One region of the Agarivorans sediminis genome, then DNA from elsewhere that is predicted to be linked to it. Evidence: predicted binding sites of a transcription regulator. Region 1 holds the regulator's gene; each other region holds the start of a gene.
What was found. The regulator MetJ, encoded in region 1, represses methionine synthesis genes. The targets are predictions, from matches to a motif close to TAGACGTCTAGACGTCTA.
Positions count from the first base shown of each region.

Region 2: a site for MetJ is predicted at 6,735-6,752, ahead of metK (methionine adenosyltransferase). Genes of this name have one in related genera too.
Region 3: a site for MetJ is predicted at 2,019-2,036, ahead of metE (5-methyltetrahydropteroyltriglutamate--homocysteine S-methyltransferase). Genes of this name have one in related genera too.

Region 1 is NZ_CP096670.1:4,059,675-4,067,534, forward strand. It holds gene M0C34_RS18565 (bifunctional aspartate kinase/homoserine dehydrogenase II) at 1-1,150, opposite strand, end outside; gene metB (cystathionine gamma-synthase) at 1,181-2,338, opposite strand; gene metJ (met regulon transcriptional regulator MetJ) at 2,492-2,791, shown strand; gene M0C34_RS18580 (DEAD/DEAH box helicase) at 2,882-4,168, opposite strand; gene M0C34_RS18585 (DUF2999 family protein) at 4,423-4,674, opposite strand; gene M0C34_RS18590 (VanZ family protein) at 5,036-5,296, shown strand; gene M0C34_RS18595 (DUF2059 domain-containing protein) at 5,420-5,887, opposite strand; gene M0C34_RS18600 (LysR family transcriptional regulator) at 6,054-6,947, opposite strand; gene aguB (N-carbamoylputrescine amidase) at 7,053-7,860, shown strand, end outside.
Region 2 is NZ_CP096670.1:702,944-710,803, reverse strand. It holds gene fbaA (class II fructose-bisphosphate aldolase) at 1-726, opposite strand, end outside; gene M0C34_RS03290 (phosphoglycerate kinase) at 870-2,033, opposite strand; gene epd (erythrose-4-phosphate dehydrogenase) at 2,089-3,114, opposite strand; gene tkt (transketolase) at 3,199-5,193, opposite strand; gene M0C34_RS03275 (chloride channel protein) at 5,401-6,672, shown strand; gene metK (methionine adenosyltransferase) at 6,793-7,860, shown strand, end outside.
Region 3 is NZ_CP096670.1:3,657,930-3,665,789, forward strand. It holds gene metE (5-methyltetrahydropteroyltriglutamate--homocysteine S-methyltransferase) at 1-2,005, opposite strand, end outside; gene M0C34_RS16640 (LysR substrate-binding domain-containing protein) at 2,276-3,205, shown strand; gene M0C34_RS16645 (GGDEF domain-containing protein) at 3,301-4,308, shown strand; gene M0C34_RS16650 (YMGG-like glycine zipper-containing protein) at 4,371-5,141, opposite strand; gene M0C34_RS16655 (helix-turn-helix transcriptional regulator) at 5,342-6,283, shown strand; gene M0C34_RS16660 (hypothetical protein) at 6,288-6,569, opposite strand; gene M0C34_RS16665 (endonuclease/exonuclease/phosphatase family protein) at 6,857-7,816, shown strand; gene rarD (EamA family transporter RarD) at 7,809-7,860, opposite strand, start outside.

The sequences.
Region 1 (7,860 bases):
CTTCGCTGCGCTCTACTCGCTGCACCTGAAACTGGGCAGCCAAGTGATCAATGCGTGTTAAGGCTTCATCCACTAACTCACGGGTATAGGCCATGCGTAAAGAGCCCGTTTCACTATGCTTGTGGCGAGTAGCTGGAGCCAAATGATTCTTTGCTAGCTCTGCTAATAAACCAGTAGCATGGCGACTAAAATCTTGCTTAAAAGTCAGCTCAAGTAACACGATATCGTCTACTGAGGTGACAATTTTAGCCGCGTTACTTTTTATACCTTTGCGATAGATAAGGGTTTGCCCATCTTTCGGAGCATAGCTACAGCGCAGATTCACTTTTTGTCTAGAACGAGCCAAGGGCTCTAACGTTCGCGCATGTAACACCGAGCTACCAATGCGAGACAGTTCAGAGGCTTCATTCAAAGCCAACTGTTCTAACAGCTGCGCATCCTTTACTAGGCGCGGGTCAGCGCTGTAAATACCGGCCACATCACTCCAAATAGTGGTAGAGATGGCATCAGCCAAAGCGGCGAGTTCAGTAGCCGAATAATCACTGCCATTGCGCCCTAAGGTTACAGTACGCCCTTGGCTATCGCTACAAATGAAGCCGGTAACGACTATTCTACAAGCCGATTTAGCCGCTAAGCACTGTGCTAATAATGGCGCACTTTGTTCAACATCAACTTGAGGCTGAGCTGATAATTCCGCTTTAAAAAATTCTCGAGAATCTAACCATTCGGCTTGGCAGTCTAATTCGCTGAGTAATGCTGCTAACAAACGGGCTGACCAGCGTTCGCCAAAAGACAACAGCTGGTTAATATTAAAGGTACTGAGCTCGCCCTCTAATACACTGGCAATTTGATGATGCTCACGATCTAAAGCGCTGACAATTTGCTTGGCCTTTTGCTCAGTTAATAACTCATTAACTAACTTAGATTGAAACTCAATAAGCCCTTTTAGAGCCTCGCCCGTAGCATCATCTGCTTGCTTGGCTAGCTCAATGATCTTCAGTAAACGATTAGTCGTTTTACCGGCTGCTGACACAACAATAAGATCATGGGGCTGAGAATGTTCAGCAACAATATTGGCAACGCGCTTAAAACAACCCGCATCGGCCAAACTGCTACCGCCAAATTTATGAACATGCCTATTTACTGACACTGAATACCTCTCTACAACTTTTAGCCAAACTTAAAGTTTGGCAAAGGCCTGCTGTAAGTCATTAACTAAATCTTGGGCGTCTTCTAAACCCACCGACACGCGTAATAGCTGATTAGAAATCCCTGCCTCTGCCAAGGCGTCACTCGACATGGCGGCATGTGTCATGGTCGCAGGGTGGGCGATTAAACTCTCTACTCCACCTAACGACTCGGCCAAGGAAAACAGCTGCAACGCTTTCAAAAATTTCACCATTTGGCTCTCATCTAAAGCCAATTCAAAACTCAACATAGCACCAAAACCACGCTGCTGGCTTTGCGCTAGCGCATGGCCCGGGTGCTCAGGTAAACCAGGATAATAAATGTTGCCCACAGCGCTTTGCTGCTGCAAACACGCCACAATGGCTTGTGCATTTTCCTGATGGACATTCATTCTGGCCTTGAGAGTCCGTAAGCCACGCAAGGTGAGATAGGAATCAAAGGCAGAGCCAGTTAAGCCCAAACAATTAGCCCACCAAGCTAGCTGCTCGGCTAACTCATCAGTGGCCGCTACGACCATTCCGGCCACCACGTCAGAGTGGCCATTTATGTATTTAGTGGCCGAATGCACCACAATATCTGCGCCTAACAAAATAGGGGTTTGCAGGGCTGGCGATAAGAAGGTGTTATCTACCACCACCAAGGCCCCCACAGCATGTGCTTGCTCGGCAATAGTCTTAATATCAACAATTCGCAATAAAGGATTACTTGGCGTTTCTAGCCAAACAATTTTAGGTTTTTTGGTTAATAGCTCAGCCAGTGCTGACGAATCATTTTGATCTACAAAAGCCACTTCAAAAGCACTTTTCTTAGCCAGACTATCAAATAAGCGGTAACTGCCGCCGTAGCAATCATGAGGAGCAATCAGTAAATCACCCGGCTCTAATAAGGCTGTAACCAAGTTAATCGCCGACATACCGGTATTGGTAATGACCGCGCCCGCGCCATGCTCTAAATTGGCAATGGCTTCGGCCAAAATGTGGCGTGTAGGGTTGCCTGAGCGGCTGTAATCAAATTGGCGTTTCTGGTTAAAATCAGCAAAGCTGTAGTTGCTCGACAAATAAATGGGCGGAACTACTGCGCCGTGCTGGCTATCACTTTCAATACCGCTGCGCACTGCTATGGTGGCTGCTTGAAGATCTTTTAAAGACATTTGCTGATTTACTCCCTCAATTTATCCTGCCACTTTACCACCAGCAAAAAAGACGTCAACACTTCTAGACGTCTAAATGTCTTTGCTGTTGGATTGCTAAGTGGCTTTTCCCCCGTTACAATAGGGTCTCTTTGGTTTAGTGTGTATTGTAGTATGTCGACAGAATGGAACGGTGAGTGGATCAGCCCTTACGCTGAACACGGTAAAAAAAGCGAACAAGTTAAGAAAATCACAGTATCTATACCTCTTAAGGTTTTAAAGATATTGACTGATGAACGTACCCGCAGACAAATTAATAACTTGCGTCACGCCACCAATAGCGAATTGCTTTGCGAAGCTTTTTTACATGCCTATACTGGTCAGCCCCTGCCCGATGATGCCGACTTACAAAAAGATAAGCCAGATCCGGCCTTAGAAAAGGCCGCCCTAGCAGAACTCAATAAAGAAGATTAGAAAAAGCCGCTGTTAGAGCGGCTTTGCTTTAACTGCATGCCAATGAATTTAGTCTTAAGACTACGGCTGCTTTCTTTAATCTGCTTGTTGTCATTTATTGCGCGGTCGTTTTTTGCCACTGCGATTAGCCACCTTGGGCTGACGACTTCCTCGCCCTTTAGCTCGGCCTTGCGGTTCTGGGTCTGGCTCAAAATTGCCATATTCGTCATCATCATCCGATATATTCACGGCTTGCTTCGGTTTGGGCTTGGGCGCAAAGCCAGGGACAATGTCATGTTTGAACTTCAGGCCCGTTAAGCGCTCTATTGCTCTCAACTGTTTAGTTTCATCCTCACTAAACAGTGAAACCGCTAAACCAAAGCTGCCAGCTCGACCAGTACGACCAATTCGGTGCACATAGTCTTCTGCTACATAGGGCAGATCGACGTTAATCACACAAGACAGTTGACTAACATCTATACCTCGAGAAGCAATATCAGTAGCAACTAACACTGCAACACTGCCGTCTCTAAACCCTTCTAAAGCTAATGTACGAGCATGTTGGGTTCGGTTAGCATGGATAGAAGCGGCACTAATGCCAGCCGTTTCAAGCTGAGAGGCTAAACTGTCAGCACCCAGTTTAGTACGACTAAACACCAACACTTGAGGCCAATTATTACGCTTAATAAGGTGAATCAGCAGCTCACTTTTACGCGCTTTGTCTACCGGATGGAGACGCTGCTTAACCGAATCAACCGTGCTGTTTGCGGCGGCAACTTCAATCAACAGCGGATTATTGAGCATACCGCTCGCCAGCGATTTGATCTGTTTTGAAAAGGTCGCTGAAAACATCAAGGTTTGACGTTTGCTAGGCAGTACACTTTGGAGGTAGCTCATCTCGTCGATAAACCCTAAGTCCAGCATACGGTCGGCTTCATCTAACACCAAGATCTCAAGCTGATCGAAGCGAATCGCTTGCTGCTTGTATAGATCAATCAAACGGCCAGGGGTGGCAACCAAGATATCTACACCCGCTTGCAACTGTGTTATTTGCGGTTCTATCCTCACCCCCCCCATCACCGCCGCTGATTGAATATTCATATGACGGCTGTAGTTTTGTACATTCATGAGCACTTGAGTGGCAAGTTCTCGAGTGGGAGTAATAACAAGTGCACGAACCGAGCTAGCCTTCGGGCTAGCAGCGCCAGATAACAACTGTACCATCGGTAGGGTAAAACCCGCTGTTTTACCGGTACCCGTTTGTGCCACCGCCATAACATCACGTTGACTCAGTACCGCCGGAATCGCTTCGAGTTGGATCGGTGTTGGTTTTGTATAACCTTGTTCAGCAACACTTTTCAACAGCGCACTACACAAGCCTAGTAACTCAAATGACATAGAAAAACCTCGGTTACAGCAGCACCGCTTCGTCAGTCTAAGCAAGGCTGTTTAACGGTGGTCGAACGCTTTTAGGGCTCAAGTGCTTTAGCTAATCGTGCGGCCAGCCACAGCAACATTGACACCAACAGAACTAGCCAAGGGTTGTCGATTCGGCTTAAGCGAGCAATCTACAACGCTAAAGATAAAACGGGCTGATAAGACTGTAATATATAACCGCTAAACGCCCCTTGCAGATTATCTAGCAATGAAACTTACTTCTGAAGCTGCTCTTTGGCGGCTTCAACTTTCGAGAAATCTAAACCTAACTCGTTTACCGCTTCTTTAATCAAAGCGGGGTTTTGCATCACCTGGCCGAGCATAAGTTGAAGTTTTTCTTGAGGTAAGCCCAACTGAGAGATCGTTGCCATTGCTGCAAGAGGATTGTCTGTCAGCGCTTGAAACACCTCGCCGATCTGTTGGTCACTAATATTGTTCTCTTTCAACATTGCAATAATTGGGTTCATCACATTACCTTTAAACACTAAACAAAATAAGGGAGCAGTCTACCATTTGACTGAATATGATGACACTGACAACCACCACCTTGTTAACCCGGTTAACGCAGTCTCTATGATTCAGCATCATTCGCTTATCTCAAGTTGAACGGCCTGTTATATTGCTTTGCAAGTCTTCTTGTTCTTTAGCGATTGATTATGAATAAACTGGCCACTGTATTCGCAGCAGTCTTTCTTGGCTTTATTTTGTGGGTTATTTATTTAGCGAATACTGGCGGCTCTAGCGTGTTTTTTTAACTTTGTAGCCTCGTTTCCTTATGGCGACAAATTAGGCCACTTTTGCCTTTTTGGCACACTCACGTTTATCTTGGTGATCGCCCTGAAGTTTCGCGTTTTAGCCATTGCGAGTGTTCGGCTTTATTGGGGAGCTATTTTGGTGACTATATTTGCCCTTGGTGAAGAGCTCAGCCAAGCATTTATACCGCATCGCACGTTTGACCTTATCGACGCCTCGGCAGACATGCTCGGCATAGCCATCGCTTCTATGTCTTGTTTTCTAATCAATCGTTACTATGCGAATCAGCAAAGTAAGTCACCGTTGTCACCGGGAGAAACTAAGCCTATCGCTTAGTCTGATTGAGCCCAGTGCTTTGCACTGTAAGGCGGTCGGACCTATACCAACATCAACTAGCGGCTTATTAAAGTAAGATATAAAAGCCGCCTAAGTCTAGGTGGGGAGCCAGAGGCATATCGCCTATTTAATACCGTGCTTTTCCAAGAAAGGTTTTACTCGTTCCATCAACATCGCTTGTTTAGATTGCGCCTCTTGCATGCCTACTTGGGCACCTACCTGCATTAAGTGGGCTGAATTTTCTAAGAATTTTTTACCGACTGGCGTTTGGTAAAACTTTGTAATCTCGATGATTTCATCATCAGTAAAGGTTTGTGTGTACAGCTCTTTCATATCATTAATGATTTTCGGACGGTCGATATCTTCATTAAACCAAGCACGAAAAATACCCTTAAGCTCTTCCTTACCCTCATTATCCAATCTAAATTGAGCGGTCATCTGATCAATGGTTGGCATCATGGCCTCGAATCCACCCTCAAACTGCTGGTCCATCTTCATAACCTTAAACATCTCATCGATTGGCGTTTCTTGAGCCATCGTAGGCGCCACAAAGGTTAAAACCATCAATGGTAATAGTAAATATTTGTTCACTTTCTATCCTTGTATATGGGTGCTGAGAAAAGTACTGATAAATCGTTGACTAACATTAACAAGCAAGTGGCAATAGTCCACATTTTAAAGTGATTTTAATCGCAATTTACCGGAGCGTGATACCCAGACTCACCTAAAACCCGGTGATGAGTGCATGAATAATTTGTCAGGTGCATTGCTGAATTTGTTTGATTAACCATTGAACACTCTCTTGGCTATCGTATAACTGATGAGTAAACATGCTTAACGATAGCTCGGGTATGCCCTCTGGTAGCTCAACGATGCGTACCGGTAGCATTTGTTCGAGTTCTTTGGCAATCCGTTGCGGCACACACATTAAGTTACGGGTATTGGCGGTGACCATTGCGCCCACCGCATAGCTTTGCACCGTCATTGAAATCTGCCGAGCTTGGTGCTGCGCCAGTAGCCATCGGTCGATGGGATCGGCACCCGAGTTAATTAAGGGTAGGTGTACCTGTGGCGTCTCTACAAAGTCTCTAAAGGTAAACTTTTCAGGAAAGTTGCTCTGTTGTTTGGACACAATGCCCACATAAGGATCGCTTAGCCAATGATAACGGTGATAATAACGCGGCATATTTTGCAATGTATCCACCCCTAACATCAGGTCTATTCGGCCTTGTTCTACCCGCTCCATTTGGATGTTTTCGGAAAGAATGTCTACCGCAATTCGTGCATTGGGTGCACTGTTCTCCATTTTTTTGCCCAATTTAGGCAGTGCATAAAACTCAAAGTAGTCGATAGCACCAATGTAAAACGTTTTGGCGTCGAGTAAGGGGTTAAATGGCTTCATTTTGGCTAAGGCCATGTCTATCGAACTTAGGCCCTTTTCAATATCAGGTAATAAGGCTTGAGCCAGCGGTGTTGGCTCCATGCCGGTGCGGGTTTTGATAAATAACGGGTTATCAAAACGATGACGCAGTTTAGACAAAATATGGCTAGCCGCTGACTGGCTCATAAACAGCTTTTGGGCGGCTTTAGATAAATGCCTTTCCCTTTCTAATACCACCAGCAGGCGTAGTTGATTTATATCTATGTCCACAGTTATCGATATCTCTCATATACAAATAAAAAAATAGCGTTTTTATAATAACCCTTTTTAAGATAAAAATGTTCCATAGTTTGCATCACCCGTATAGGAATTGGGATGAGAAAAGTCACTGTAGCCGCCACACAAATGTCTTGTTCATGGAACATAGAAGAAAATCTTGCCAAGGCAGAATATTTAGTAAGAGAAGCCGCCGCCAAAGGCGCGCAAATCATCCTGCTTCAAGAACTGTTTGAAACACCATATTTTTGTATTGAAATTGAAGAGTCATATCACAAGCTCGCCAGTTACTTAGAAGATAATTTGGCCTTTAAAAAGCTCTCTGAGTTAGCCAAGGAGCTAGAAGTGGTGTTGCCCTTCAGCTGGTTTGAAAAAGCGGGCAACGTGAAATTTAACTCTTTGGCGATGATTGATGCCGATGGTTCGCTGTTAGGCATTTATCGAAAAACCCATATCCCCGATAGTGATGGATATTTAGAGAAATACTACTTTAGCCCTGGCGATACCGGCTTCAAGGTTTGGAACACCCGTTATGCCAAAGTTGGCATTGGTATTTGCTGGGATCAGTGGTTTCCAGAAACCGCCCGTAGCCTCGCCTTACAAGGTGCCGAGTTAATATTTTTTCCAACCGCTATTGGCAGTGAGCCAAGCCAACCAGAGCTAGACTCTCAACCGCATTGGCAATGTGTGATGCAGGGGCATGCCGCTGCCAATCAGGTGCCAGTGATAGCCTCTAACCGAATTGGCTGCGAACAAGCAAAGTCTCGCGATCATCAAATCACCTTCTTTGGGTCTTCGTTTATTGCCAATTACACCGGCGAAGTACTGGCTAAAGCCAGCCGCGATACTCAAGAGGTACTCGTACACCAGTTTGATCTAGACGAGATTGAGTTTCAGCGCAGCGCTT
Region 2 (7,860 bases), 1.3 Mb from region 1:
ACGAAGAATAGTAGGAGTAAGTACTACGTTACCCGCTTGGTAAACACCGTGTACGTTACCGAACGAAGCAGCAATAGTGAAACGAGGGCTAATAGCCGTTAGTTTCTCGTATGCGTAAGCTACGTCTTCTGGAGAAGTGTAAAGCTCAGACGCGTCCATATCAGAGTTGTCTACGCCGTCTTCTTCACCACCAGTACAACCCAATTCAATTTCAAGGGTCATGTTCATTTTAGCCATGCGAGCAAGGTACTCACCACAAATTTGGATGTTTTCTTCTAAAGACTCTTCAGAAAGGTCAATCATGTGAGAAGAGAACAAAGGCTTACCAGTTTGAGCGAAGAACTCTTCACCCGCGTCTAGTAGACCGTCAATCCAAGGAAGCAATTTCTTAGCGGCGTGGTCAGTGTGAAGAATCACAGGAACACCGTAAGATTCAGCAACAGCGTGAACGTACTTAGCACCAGCTACAGCACCTTGAATCGCAGCGCCTTGGCCTTCTAATTTAACGCCTTTACCAGTGAAGAAACCAGCACCGCCGTTTGAGAATTGAACAACAACAGGCGCTTTAGCTTTTGCTGCTGCTTCTAAAACACCGTTGATGGTGTCAGTGTTAACTACGTTAACCGCTGGAAGTGCGAACTTGTTTTCTTTAGCGATAGCAAAAACTTTTTGCAAATCGTCGCCAGAGATAACACCAGGTTTTACTGCATCGAAGATCTTAGACATGGATATAATCCTATTTTTAAAAATAAAACTTATTAAGTTTAAATTCTTACTTACGTTTGCTCACAGGCCGCATATTCTAACAAAGATATTCTCGGCATGCAGCAAACGAAAAAGCGGAATGAAATAATCCCGCTAAAGAAAACTTATGCTTTTGCGCGTTCTTCTAACATTGCCACTGCTGGAAGTACTTTACCTTCAACGAACTCAAGGAATGCACCACCGCCAGTAGAGATGTAAGAAACGTCAGCCTTGATACCGAACTTGTCGATAGCCGCTAGAGTATCGCCGCCACCCGCTACAGAGAAACCAGCAGAGTCAGCAATAGCTTTAGAAATACCTGCGGTACCCGCTTCAAAGTTCTTGAACTCAAATACGCCTACAGGGCCATTCCATAGAATAGTTTTAGCGTTACCGATGATTTCCGCAAGTGCTGCCGTTGAATCTGGGCCTAAGTCGAAGATCATGTCATCGTCTTGAACTTCTGAAACGTGCTTAATTTCAGCTTCAGCGTTCTCATCGAATGCTTTAGCACATGCAACATCAGTAGCCACTGGAATTGCACACTCTTTCATCAATTTTTTAGCGGTATCAACGAGGTCTGCTTCGTATAAAGATTTACCTACGTTATGACCTTCTGCTGCGATAAAGGTGTTAGCGATACCACCACCAACAACCAGTTGATCAGCAATTTTAGATAGAGACTCTAATACTGTTAACTTGGTAGAAACTTTAGAGCCACCAACGATAGCAACCAATGGGCGAGCAGGATTGTCCATCGCTTTACCTAATGCTTCTAGCTCTGCAGCAAGAAGAGGACCAGCACAAGCTACAGGTGCATATGTTCCTACGCCATGAGTAGACGCTTGAGCACGGTGAGCCGTACCAAATGCATCCATGACAAAGATGTCACAAAGAGCAGCATACTGCTTAGATAGTGCTTCTTCGTTCTTCTTTTCGCCTTTGTTAAAGCGAACATTTTCAAGAACGACTAACTCACCGGTATTTAGCTCTAAGCCATCAAGGTAATCTTTAGCTAGTTTAACGTCACAATCTAGCGCGTCGTTTAAGTAGTTAACTACAGGCGCAAGAGAAAACTCTTCGTTATATTCGCCTTCAGTTGGACGACCAAGGTGAGAAGTAACCATTACTTTTGCGCCAGCTTCAAGACACAATTTGATAGTCGGTAGAGATGCCAAAATACGCGCATCTGAAGTTACTTTACCGTTTTTTACTGGAACATTTAGATCAGCGCGGATAAATATGCGTTTACCGGCTAGATCTAGGTCGGTCATTTTGATAATTGACATTATCAGTCCTCTATAGTTTCAAATTAAACTTACAGTTTAGCCTGCGTGGCTAAACCTACAATTCCGTGTTACTCATTAATTCTGCGGTGTCTAACATACGATTGGCAAAGCCCCATTCGTTGTCACACCAAGCCAACACTTTAACCAAATGTTCGCCACTAACCCGTGTTTGAGAACCATCAATAATGCTTGAATGACTATCGTGATTAAAATCGATAGACACCAAAGGTTCTTCGGTATAACCCAAGATGCCGCTTAATTTACCGCAAAGTGCTGCCTGTATGGCTTGATTTATATCAGAAACTGTAACTTTTTTACACAATGTTACACTTAAGTCCATCGCAGTAACGTTCTGCGTTGGCACCCTTACAGCAATTGCCTCAAACTTCCCTGCAAATTTTGGCAGGATCCGCTCTACGCCTTTAGCCAGCTTAGTATCAACTGGAATAATTGATTGCCCAGCGGCACGCGTTCTGCGTAGGTCCGGGTGGTAGGCATCAATCACTTGCTGGTCATTCATAGCAGAGTGAATTGTAGTAATAGTACCACATTCGACCCCAAAGGCTTCATCTAAGACCTGAATCACCGGCACAATACAGTTGGTGGTACATGAGCCATTTGAGACAACTGTATCTTGCGCTGTGAGCAGATGCTCATTTACACCATAGACTACTGTGTGGTCTACGCAAGGATCCGCAGGGTGGGAAAACAAAACTTTCTTAGCGCCAGCGTCAATATGCATTTGCGCATCGGCAACTGAACTAAAACGCCCTGTACATTCCATCACAATATCTATACCTAAATCCTGCCAAGGCAGCGCTGTAGGATCGCTTTGGTTGAATAATTGTATTGATTGGCCTTCTACAAATAGGGTGTCATTTTGCAGTAAAACATCCGCAGCAAATGTGCCGTGGGTGGAATCATACTTAAGCAAATGCGCCATTGCTTCTGGGCTCGCTAGTTCATTAATTGCGACAATATTGATTTTATGTTGGCGATGCGACTCAAATAAAGCTCGAAGCACACTACGACCAATTCGACCAAAGCCGTTAATCGCGACCCTTATGGGGGGGTTAGGCATAATATTCGCCTTTTATGTAACGCTGAAACAAAGAACCCTCTTAGCAGAGGGTTCTATTTTTACTGAACGACCAAGCAATAATGCTTACAGCAGTTCGTTAGCCATGTTCACCAAGTTTTCTTTAGTGAAACCAAATAGCTTAAATAGCTCACCAGCAGGTGCTGATTCGCCAAAGGTGGTCATCCCAAGTACTTTGCCATCAAAACCAACATACTTGTACCAGAAGTCAGCAATACCGGCTTCTACTGCAATACGCTTGCGTACTGAAATCGGTAATACCGATTCACGGTACTCTGCTGATTGCGCATCAAACACGTCGGTAGCAGGCATTGATACTACACGTACCGCTTTACCTGCCGCAGTGAGCTCTTCATAGGCAGCTACCGCTAGCTCTACCTCTGACCCCGTCGCTATTAAAATAAGCTCTGGCGTGCCTTCGCTATCTTTTAATACGTAACCACCGCGGGCTACATCAGCAAGCTGCTGCGCATCACGAGGCTGAGGAGCCAAACCTTGACGAGAGAAGATAAGCGACGTTGGGCTGTCGGTACTTTCTACCGCATGACGCCACGCTACTGCCGACTCTACTGAATCACAGGGGCGCCAAGTGCTCATGTTAGGCGTTAAACGTAAACTAGCTGTTTGCTCTACCGCTTGGTGAGTCGGGCCATCTTCACCCAGACCAATTGAATCATGAGTGTAAACAAAAATCGCCGGTTGCTTCATTAACGCAGCCATGCGTAACGCATTACGTGCGTACTCCATGAACATCAGGAATGTTGCGCCGTAAGGTTTTAGGCCACCGTGTAAAGTAATGCCATTCATGATGGCCGACATACCGAACTCACGTACACCGTAGTGCATGTAGTTGCCAGACGCATCGGCTGCTGTTACAGCTTCAGAACCAGACCACATTGTAAGGTTAGATGGAGCCAAGTCAGCACTACCACCTAGCAACTCTGGTAATTTAGGGCCAAATGCTTCTAAGGTTTTTTGCGATGATTGACGTGTGGCAATTTTAGCTTGGTTGGCTTGTAAGTCAGCGATGTAGTTATCAGCGAACTCTTTCCAATCACTTGGCATCTGACCAGTAACACGACGTTTAAACTCAACCGCTAGTTCTGGGTGAGCAGCTTCGTAACCAGCGAATAGTTGGTTCCATGCTGATTGTGCTTTTTCGCCGGCTGTTTTTGCTTCCCAGGCTTGGTATACATCCTGTGGAATTTCAAAAGCAGCATAAGGCCAGTTTAAGAACTCGCGAGCAGCTGCAATTTCTTCAGCACCTAAAGGAGCACCATGACAATCATGGCTACCAGATTTATTTGGCGAACCAAAACCAATCACTGTTTTACAGCAGATCATCGTTGGCTTGCTCGTTTCAGCTTGTGCTTCTTTAATCGCGGCACTAATTGCGTCACTATCATGGCCATCTACGCCAGCAATCACGTGCCACCCGTAAGACTCAAAGCGCTTAGGAGTGTCGTCGGTAAACCAACCTTCAACGTCACCGTCGATTGAAATGCCATTGTCATCCCAAAATGCGATCAACTTGCCTAAACCTTGCGTACCCGCTAATGAACAGGCTTCGTGAGAAATACCTTCCATCAAACAGCCATCACCTAAGAAAGTGTAGGTGTAGTGATCAACAACAGGGAAACCTTCACGGTTAAACTGCGCAGCCAAGATTTTCTCAGCTAAAGCCATACCCACTGCATTAGTGACACCTTGACCTAATGGGCCTGTAGTGGTTTCTACACCAGGGGCATAACCATATTCTGGGTGACCAGGCGTTTTAGAATGCAGCTGGCGGAAATTTTTCAATTCTTCAATTGGTAACTGATACCCTGAAAGATGCAACAAGGAGTACAACAACATTGAACCGTGACCATTCGACAAAATAAAGCGGTCGCGGTCAGCCCAAGTTGGATCAGTAGGGTTGTGTTTCAAAAAGTCACGCCATAGTACTTCAGCGATATCCGCCATACCCATTGGGGCACCGGGGTGACCAGAGTTAGCTTGCTGAACTGCATCCATGCTTAAAGCACGGATCGCGTTGGCGTATTGACGACGAGAAGACATGAATTGCTCCTGAAATTTTAGGCTTTAGGGTATCGAGAGGCGCGTATTGTCACAAAGTCAACGAGCTTACTCAATATTTATCTAAAAAGAATCTGTCTATTTATTATAAAAATTGTTGTTAGTGCCAATTTTAGCGCATATTTTTTATTGCTTTGTTCATGATAAAGTACTGATACAGGATAGGTATTAATAAAGGAAAGCAAATAAATGACCTTAGATTTTTCTTTCCGTAGTCGTAGTTTATTTGTCTACCTATTGATTGGACTCTTCTCTAGTGCGCTGACCTTATTATTTAGTGACCTTGCTCACCTCGATATCAATCACCTACTCAACATACAAATCAGTCCCTTTATGTTCCCCATTGTGGCGGCTGTGAGCATTTTAGTGTTTGAAGCGATACTCAGCCCCTACAAACAAGTCGGCTTAATTTTTGTGGTAAAAGCTTATCATTTTGATGAAGGAAGGCTCTTTTGGGGGAATTTGCTTTATCAATTTGCCGTCGGTTTAATACTCACTTGGGGAGGGTATGCCGTTGGTGTTGTTGGACCCGCTTGTTATCTGACCGCTGTTGTAGCGAGTAATCTTTCACATGCAGCCCGTCTAACCCCAGGACAAGTAAGATTAAGCGTAGCGTGTGGCACCGCAGCAGCTGTCGCCGCGTTATTTAGTGCACCATTAGCAGGCACCGTTATCGCTTATGAGTTAATCATGCGGCGCTTTAACTGGCGGTCAATTATGACGATTGCCCTGGTCGCATATACCGCCAGCGCAATATCCCAGTTACACGGCGGAAGCGTATTGAGTATAGCGCTTCCACCACAGCAATTAGCATTTGAATCATTGCCGCTATTTGCCTTGCTAGGGCTGTTATGTGGTTTATTTGCCACCTTACTAGTACACGCGATTCGTTCAATGCCTAAACTCAAACGTAGCTATGCCATAACGATAGCCGCCACGGTTACCGCGTTTGCCGGCATGCTAAACCCGCAATGGTTAGGTTTAGACCCAATTACTCCTAATGGCCTACTCTATTGGGAGTTAGATCTTGAGCAGCAATCTTTGTGGTTGCTCGCTCGAATCGTTCTAACCACCGTCGCACTCGCTTTTGCCTTACCCGGTGGAAGCCTTGGTCCCATGCTGGTTATAGGGGGTATAGTAGGCAGTATCGTTGGGGAAGTGATCCCTAACTCCCCTAATTTGATGTTAGTCATTGTCGGTATGGGGGCGATGTTTGGGGCTGTTTTTCGAACCCCTTGGGCAGCCTTTTTACTAATAAGCGAACAAACTATGCAGCTGGAAATAGTGCTGCCAGCCATGGTGGCATGCCTTTGCGCTAGCGCCATTGCGAAGTACATTTTTCGCTCTCCAAGCCTGATCGAACAACAGCTCCTTAATGCTCAAATACGTTTGATTAATAGCCCTGTTATCGCCAAAGAAGAAAACAAAACCCTTGAACCAGCGAGTCATCAACACAACTAATTACTGAAGGTGAATTATTTTCATTAATAAGACCTAGTAAAAGTAGTTTGCCTAAATTAGAATAGACGTCCAGATGGTAAAACATCCATACGTATAAAATTCATTTTACGAGATTTAAGCATGGCTACTCATTTATTTACTTCAGAATCAGTTTCTGAAGGGCATCCAGACAAAATTGCTGATCAAATTTCTGATGCAGTACTTGATGCAATTTTAAAGCAAGACTCTAAGGCACGTGTAGCCTGTGAAACCTACGTAAAAACCGGCATGGTTATGGTTGGCGGTGAAATCACCACTTCTGCTTGGGTTGATATTGAAGAAATCACTCGCTCAACAGTTCGTGAAATTGGTTACACCCATTCTGATATGGGTTTTGATGCCGACTCTTGTGCAGTGCTTAATGTTGTGGGTAAGCAAAGCCCCGACATTAACCAAGGCGTAGACCGCTCTCGCCCAGAGGAACAAGGTGCAGGCGACCAAGGTTTAATGTTTGGTTACGCAACCAACGAAACCGATGTATTAATGCCAGCGCCTATTACTTACTCTCACTTATTGGTTAAACGCCAAGCCGAAGTACGTAAAAATGGTACTTTAGATTGGTTACGCCCGGATGCTAAGTCACAAGTTACCTTCGCTTACGAAAACGGCATTATTACCGGTGTAGACGCAGTAGTATTATCGACTCAACACTGTGACAGTATTTCAACCGCTGATTTACGTGAAGCAGTCATGGAAGAAATCATCAAGCCGGTGCTGCCTGAGCAATGGCTAAATAAAAATACTCAGTTCCACATTAATCCTACCGGTCGTTTTGTTATTGGTGGGCCAATGGGTGACTGTGGTTTAACCGGTCGTAAAATTATCGTAGACACCTACGGCGGCATGGCTCGTCATGGCGGCGGAGCCTTCTCTGGTAAAGATCCATCAAAAGTCGATCGCAGTGCTGCATACGCGGGACGCTACGTTGCCAAAAACATAGTAGCAGCCGGTTTAGCTGAACGTTGTGAGATTCAAGTGTCTTACGCTATTGGCGTAGCCGAGCCAACATCTATCAGTATCGAAACCTTTGGCACGGGTAAACTCAGCGAAGAAAAACTGATTGCATTGGTACGCAAACACTTCGATTTACGCCCGTACGGTATTCTGAAGATGTTAGATTTAGAGCGCCCAATCTACCAAGCAACTGCT
Region 3 (7,860 bases), 400 kb from region 1:
AGCGTGAGGTTTCAATAGTTAGCACGTCAGCATCCAGTGCAGCTACAGCAGGCATAATGTCATTAAACTCGCTATAACACATATGTGTGTGAATTTGAGTCTCAGGTTTAGCGCTAGCGGCTGATAATTTAAATGCTGATACAGCCCAATCTAGGTAGCTTTCCCACTGGCTACGTTTAAGCGGCATCCCCTCGCGAATGGCCGGCTCGTCAATTTGAATCACCTTGATGCCTGCTTGTTGTAACTCATTGACCTCATCATTTAAAGCTAAAGCTATTTGTTCTGCAATCTCAGCACGACTGAGGTCTTCTCGAGCAAAACTCCAAGTTAAAATAGTCACAGGCCCAGTCAACATACCTTTCACCGGCTTAGTGGTGAGAGATTGAGCATAGTGAGTCCACTCAATAGTGAGCGGTTTAGAACGCTCAATATCATCAACTATAATCGCCGGCTTAACACAGCGAGAGCCATAACTTTGCACCCAAGCAAAACGGCTAACAATAAAGCCATCTAACAACTCTGCAAAGTACTCCACCATGTCGTTTCGTTCCGCTTCTCCATGCACCAATACATCAAGGCCAAGCTTTTCTTGGCGCTTAATCGCATCAGCAATATGTTTGGCCAACGCGGCATCGTAATCAACCTGACTTAAAGTACCCACTCTATACTCGCGACGCTGGCGGCGAATTTGATCAGTTTGCGGAAACGAACCAATAGTCGTGGTTGGTAGCAGAGGTAACTGCAGACTTTGCTGCTGAATTGCTTGACGTTTAATAAAGGTCAATTTACGTTGGCGCTGTTCGGGGTTAAGCTGATCAAGGCGTCGCTGAAGCGCTGAGTTGGTCTTTTTGTTAAGTGTTTGTAAGGCTGCGCTGTATTGACGAGATAACCGTAAAGCATCAGCATCACCACTAATAGCGTCATCCAATAGCTGTAGTTCAGTCAACTTTTGTTGCGCAAATGCAAGACGATACTTGGCATCACCCAAACCATCTTCATTGTCTAAATCTAGCGGGCTATGCAGTAAAGAACACGATGAAGCAAGCCATAAGCGTTCGCCTAAACGTACTTTTAGTGAACGATAGCGCTCAATTAAGTCTGGCAAATTAGCACGCCATACATTGCGCCCATTAATTATCCCTGCCGACAACACCCATTTTTCAGGTAACCAAGTAAGCACTTGCTGTAGTTGCTCTGGTGCCGCACTCAGGTCAAGATGCAAGCCGTCTACCGCTAATTGTTTAATGACATCGGCATTATCGAGTACGTCGGCAAAATAGCTGGTTAACAGTAACTTAGTTGGACTAATGCGGGTACGATAAGCATCTAAAAGCGCTTCTTGCCACTGTGGCTCTAACTCTAAACCCAATACGGGTTCGTCTAGCTGAACCCATTCAACACCTAAAGCAGCCATTTTCTGAAAGATTTCACGATAAACCTTTAATAGCTGCGGTAACAGTGATAAACGTTGAAAACCGGCTGTCGCAGCGTCGTCATTTTTGCCCAAATATAGGTAAGATACCGGACCAAGAATCACCGGCTTAACCGCATGCCCCAGTGCTAGCGCTTCTTCAATCTCATCGAACAACTGCTGCCACTGTAGGCTAAAGCAGCTGCTCTCGGAAAATTCAGGCACAATGTAATGGTAATTAGTGTTAAACCATTTGCTCATGTCAGAAGCGGCATGATTACAAGCACAGCTTTGCTGACCACGAGCGATAGCAAACATACTGTCTAAGTTAAGATTATCGACTTGATGACGCTCCGGTATATTGCCCAACAATAACGACGTATTAAGTACTTGGTCGTACCATGCAAAATCGCCCACGGTTACCCATGTTTGACCGCTATCTTGCTGAACTTGCCAATTTTTCTGACGAATTGTTCTCCCCACTTCAAGTAATTGCTGCTGCGAAGATTCGCCTCGCCAATAAGCTTCTAGTGCAAATTTTAGCTCTCGCTGCTTGCCAATTCGTGGGTAGCCTAATATATGTGTTGTACTCATCTGAATATCCTTTTAGCCGTCTAGATGTATATAGAACAATAGTGGCTAGCAAGGTGTAGTAACACAATTGAAAAAAACGCAAACCAAAATGAATATATTTCAACAACCCTTGCTTTATAGGTCTAAAAAGGGGCGCGTTCATCACAGTGACTAATTTCAGGTGAAATATATTCAAGTTAAGATAAGCAAGCATCACGTCATCTATACAAGCTATGGCTCGCTATCTAAGCTCTGATATCACATTTAACAAAATGCCAAGGGTAAATAACGATGCTCGAATTGAAACACCTACGTAGCATACAAGCTCTGGCTGGTGGTCCTTCGTTAAAATCCGCTGCAGCCAAATTATTCATTACCGATTCAGCCTTGTCTCATCAACTAAAAGACCTGGAACAACGGGTTGGCGCGACATTGGTTGTCAGAAAACAGCACCCCTTGCAGCTAACCCAACAAGGTAGTCAATTACTCAAGTTAGCGGAACATGTTTTACCGCTAATAGAAAAAGCCGAACAGCAATTATTGCAACCTCATCAGCAACAGAGTCGACTCAATATAAGCGTAGATTGCCATGCTTGTTTTCAATGGTTATTACCCAGCTTGCAACAATTTCAGCAAGCATGGCCTGAAATAAGTAGTCACTTTTGCCAAGATAAAGACTACAACGGACTGCCCTTACTACAGCAAGGAGAGACTGATTTACTGCTTACATCTAGCGTGAAGATAGAGGAGCAAATCCATTATAAAGCCTTGTTTGAATATGAAATGGTACTCATTTTTCCACCTAAACATCACTTCAGTAAACAAGCCAGTATTCAGGCATTGGATCTAAAATCAGAAACCATCATTAGTTACCCCATAGCCTTACAACGCCTCGACTTATATCAGCATATTTTGCAGCCAGCCAAGATCCAAGTTCAGCAATGGAAACATGCCGACAACCCTGCCATGTTATTGCAAATGGTGGCAGCGGGTATGGGGGTAGCAGCTATGCCTTATTGGGCCGTAGAGCACTATGCAAGGCAACAGTTTGTACAACTACGCTCATTTGAACGACCACTATGGAGGCCAATGTATGCTGCATATACTAAAAACCGACATACTTGCTTGGCCCTGCAAGCCTTTATCCAATTGGTTTTACACCAAGCCTTAGAACATCTAGAAGGGACACGACGGGTGCGAGCAAAAAACCATCATCACTAATTATTTGACGGGACAGGCAAAATGAGTTTACTTTTAATAACATAAGGCTAGCTGTCCTCCTCATCAATTAGATTGTTTGGCAAAGGTTCAACTCTATGGTGTCTGACTGGTCTCCAGCAGAATTTACAGAAAGAAAAATGAGCTTAGTGATGCACTTAGCGGGTTTCATTCCTAGTGCCTATTTTTCAATTCACCACTTAGTTGATGGCATTTTTTGGTATGGATTGAGTATTCTGCCTTGTGCATTGGCTATTCTGGTGTCCTTATTTCTTCTTTTTACCAAGCCAAACTCTCAGGGCTACAAAGTGGCAGATGCTTGGTTTTTGTTGTTAGCCATCCCTCCTGTATTATTGGCCCTTACTCAGGACAGCATGCATGGGGAGTTTTTTGTACCAGCGCTAATTTTGGCTTGTTTTATTCACCTGCCTCTAAAAGTTGCTGAACGCTTAGTATTATTGGTTAGCCTTGTCGCCATTATCCTAGGCACCTTACATCTTGGGATCCATCAAGGGATCCGTTTTAGCCTTGGCGTAGTGGCTTCACACATTTTTGCTTGGGGCTTAGCCAGAGTATTAGTGAAGCAAAACAACGAACTTAAAGAACTCGCCTTCAAAGACTCCTTAACCCGCTGTTACAACCGCCGCGCCTTATTTGACGAGCTGCAAAAAGCCAAACAACAACACAAACGTAGTAGTATTAAAGCCACCCTCATTTTATTGGACTTAGACCACTTTAAACTCATCAATGATCAGCATGGGCATCATGCAGGCGACCAAATCTTGGTATGGTTCTCCCATTTCTTGCAAAATAACACTCGGGGTAACGACCGCGTTTTTCGTTATGGCGGTGAAGAGTTTCTGATTTTATTGCACGACGCAGACTTTGATATGGCTTATCAAGCCAGTGAAAAGCTGGTTGAGGCGATCTCGCAGCGTGAAGCACCACTGCAACTCAGCATAAGCTTTAGTGCTGGTATATCTTGCATAAAAGATGATGAAAGCATAGATGATTGGATACAGCGAGCCGATCTAGGTTTATACCAAGCCAAACAAGCCGGCCGCCGGCAAACTTGGCCGGTGCAGTTTACCAGCCTAGAGACGTGAAACCGACAGTAAACAAGCTAAGGCCCATTGCTCTAATGAGCCTTATTTATTCAGTCAGCCGCTTACCCAGCTTTACTGAAACGGTAAGACTGAATCATCTTTTCTTCATTACCTTGCTGGGCGTACGTTTCCACTAACCAGAGCTGTGGGCTAACCACACGTAACTCCATACGCATATTATTGTTTTTAACCTGACTTAAAGGATAGTAACTAAATCGATTCATGCCCGCCTGATATTCACCAGCATACAGCTGTTCATTATCTAAAGATGAAGCATTAACTCTAAGTTGATGGCCTTGTTGCTCGCTATAACTAATGGAGGTGCTCGCTTGCAGTTCAAGCGGCTGTCCCGCCATGTGTAGTTGGTCTAATTCGATGGTAGCGGTATCACTTTGTAACATTTTTCCACTCGCTAAACCTTCCGCTTCAATAGTGCTACCGTCAGGCTTAATAGCCCAAATGCTTACCTGCCACTGCCCTAACAATTTGTTAAGATGATCACCTTGCTTGCTATTGCTATCACCATTCAAAATAACCGTATTTGGCTGGCTGATTGCCTGTGCGGTGGTGTCTGTACGGCGATTTTCTTGTTGGTTTTCGTAATCGCGCATCGCTCCACTAACCCCCCCTGCGGCAGCCCCCACTGCGGCACCTTTTACAGCAAGATCAGCTTCACCGGTTACAGCCCCCATCACCAAGCCCACTAGAGCTCCACCTATTGCACCCGTTTTCATTCCTTGATTCGAATTCGCTTCATCATCGGTTGAGGCGCAGCCAACTAATACTGTGCCGGCTAATAAAATGATACTGATAGAGCTACCTAGTTTATGCATTAATCTCTCTCGCTAATTGAAATACTTGATGAGATAAAGATAATCAATTGCTCAAATAAACATCAGGGCACGCCATAAAAAGTTTTATGCAGCGAATGCCTAGGGCTACCAACAACAGGTATATGGGCGTAGCAAGATGGGGAGAGAACAAAAGTTCTGCTAAGATAAAATCAATAGTAACAATACTTTGCTAACATCTAATGACCAACTATAAAAATATATCCGATTACATTCAGCAGCAGCGTAAAAAAGCAGATTTAACTCAGGAACAGTTGTGCCAAGTATTAACCGCGTTTAGCCCTGAGTTTGGCGATTTAGACCCACTAGCGGTTAGCCGCTGGGAGCGTGGTAAAGTAGAACCTAGTTTAAATCGGCAGCTTGAAATCATTCGTTATTTTGGTGATGAGCCCTACCAAATTATCACTGCTGCTGAGTTTCACTCAAAGAACTTACCGTCCATTGATGCGATGAATAAGTTATTAGTGGCTCGCGCTAAGTTTAAACACTATCTAGGGGCACACCCCTACCTGCCGCAACAAGATCTACGCTACCAACAAGTATGCCCACCTGATGAACTGGCCGATCGTAGCTGCCAACACCTTAGCCATTATATTGCCAATTTGTCTTTTGGTTGCGAGCAATGGGACCCACAGTACTTACAACAACTGCAAAATACCGAGAGTTCATTAGTTAGCTATTACTTCTACTTTGGGCAACTGGCTGGGCACAGCTATGCATTAAGGGTTAAGCCAAAATACTTTGAGCAATTACTGCACTGCGAAATAGATGAAACAGACGTAAAACCAGAGATGCTGGCGTTACCTAGTGAGCCAGCCGGTTTATATATTTACTCTGTTTATGCTGGCAGGATACAAGCTATCAACCAGATTTATCAGCACCTATTTAAAGCTATCGCCAATGACCCTTCATTAGCCCAATTTGGCATGCGCGTTCGCCGAGACATTGCACATGTGATGCTGGAGAGCATTCCTCATACCTTAGAAGCGCTGGGTCCGCCCAGTGATAATATTGAGCTAGGGATAAAACATCAGGGGAAGCGTTATCAGTTTATAAGCTGCCGAATCGAACGTTTGGCTTTACTCAACTCACCGGTACTGTTAAATATTCTAAGAGATGATTGAGTGATTAGAGAGGCAAGCTTTGTTGCTCTTTACGCCAAAGCCGATGGCCGCAACCTAAACAAACACACTCTCGACGATAATCCATTAAACTGGCTAAACCGTATTCCCAAGTTTGATCGCTATGACAATAGATACAAGCATGTTGGGCGCCATTTTCAGCTTGTTGCAGACTGTGACGCAGGTAGTCTTCGAAAGTAGGTAAACGTAACCAAACCCGCTCATTACTATCCCGTCTGTAGTAATACAGTGCCACCGAGCCGAACAATATCAACAACAGTTGGAACAAAATAGCCACCTTGGTTTTTCTATCGCTTAAGAACTCTATGTCGAGTTCAATTTACGCTCTAGATCCTTGCCTAGATAAGATATGAAAGCAACTTAGTTTTTAACAAATCCCCCAATAAGCGCAAAAAACCGGCATATACACTGTTAGCAATTGTTTACGTTATTAGTGGGGCGACCAACAAGCGTTTTTAATTACACCTAAACGGCATCGGTTTGCTATATTGTGACAGTTGCGCTCGCCATAAATGCATTGCTCCTATATTGATCAGGGAAAGCTCCAGTAACTTAATGAATACACTTTTAAGAACAAGCTCTACGCTAGTTTCATTAGCTAGCATACTGTTGGCCGCGCTAATTGTAGCCTTAGAATATTTACCCGATACTACTTGGGGCATATCCTTAAGTTACTTAATGCTGTTCTCACCTCGCTGGTGGGCCTTATTGGTCATTTTGGCTCCCACAGTGTTGTTAGCTCAGATGGTTAAATGGCAATATCTGGTTTGGGCCTTAACCAGCGTTATTTTTGTTCAATTTCAAGATCTACAATTACAGCTGCCCAATCAACAAGTTGGCCAGCTCACTATACTGTCGTTAAATAACGGCAATGGTGCGAGTTCTGAAAAAATTCGCTTATTGGTCGAAGAGATACAACCCGATATTGTTTTCATGCAGGAATCTAAACCCGAACGGGTTGAGCAAGTCTTTGACGATTCCTGGTATAGCCATTGTGACCACTTATGCACGGTCAGTAAAACACCTCTTGAACATCAAGGCAGCCTTTCTAGAGAAACCTTCGGCGGCTGGGGTAAATTTGCGGTGTTCTATCATACCCAAATTGGCAATAAAACACTGAGCATAGCCAATATCCATATGGACACGCCAAGGCCTACCATTAACGCACTGCTTCATCGCAGTGTTGAAGCAGAAGAGTTTGCGAATTTGCACTTTGCTCGCAACATGCAAGCATCCTTAATTGCCTCGTGGGCTAAGCAGCAAATCGCTTTTGTCGCTGCGGGTGATTTCAATATGACCACCCAAGAAAACCTTTATCAGCGCCATTTAGCGGGTCTAAATAACGCTATTGATTTGGTGGGTAGCAGTATTAATTACACTAAATACACCTCATGGCACGGTGCTAGAATTGATCACGTCTTAGCATCCCAAACGTTTACCTTCACCCAGGCAAAAGTACTCGCCTCCGTTGGCGGTGATCACCGTCCAGTAACCGTCAGTCTAAACTTTAACTAGGCCTACGCCGCCTAAACCCTTGTCTGACACCATCAATAGCCAAC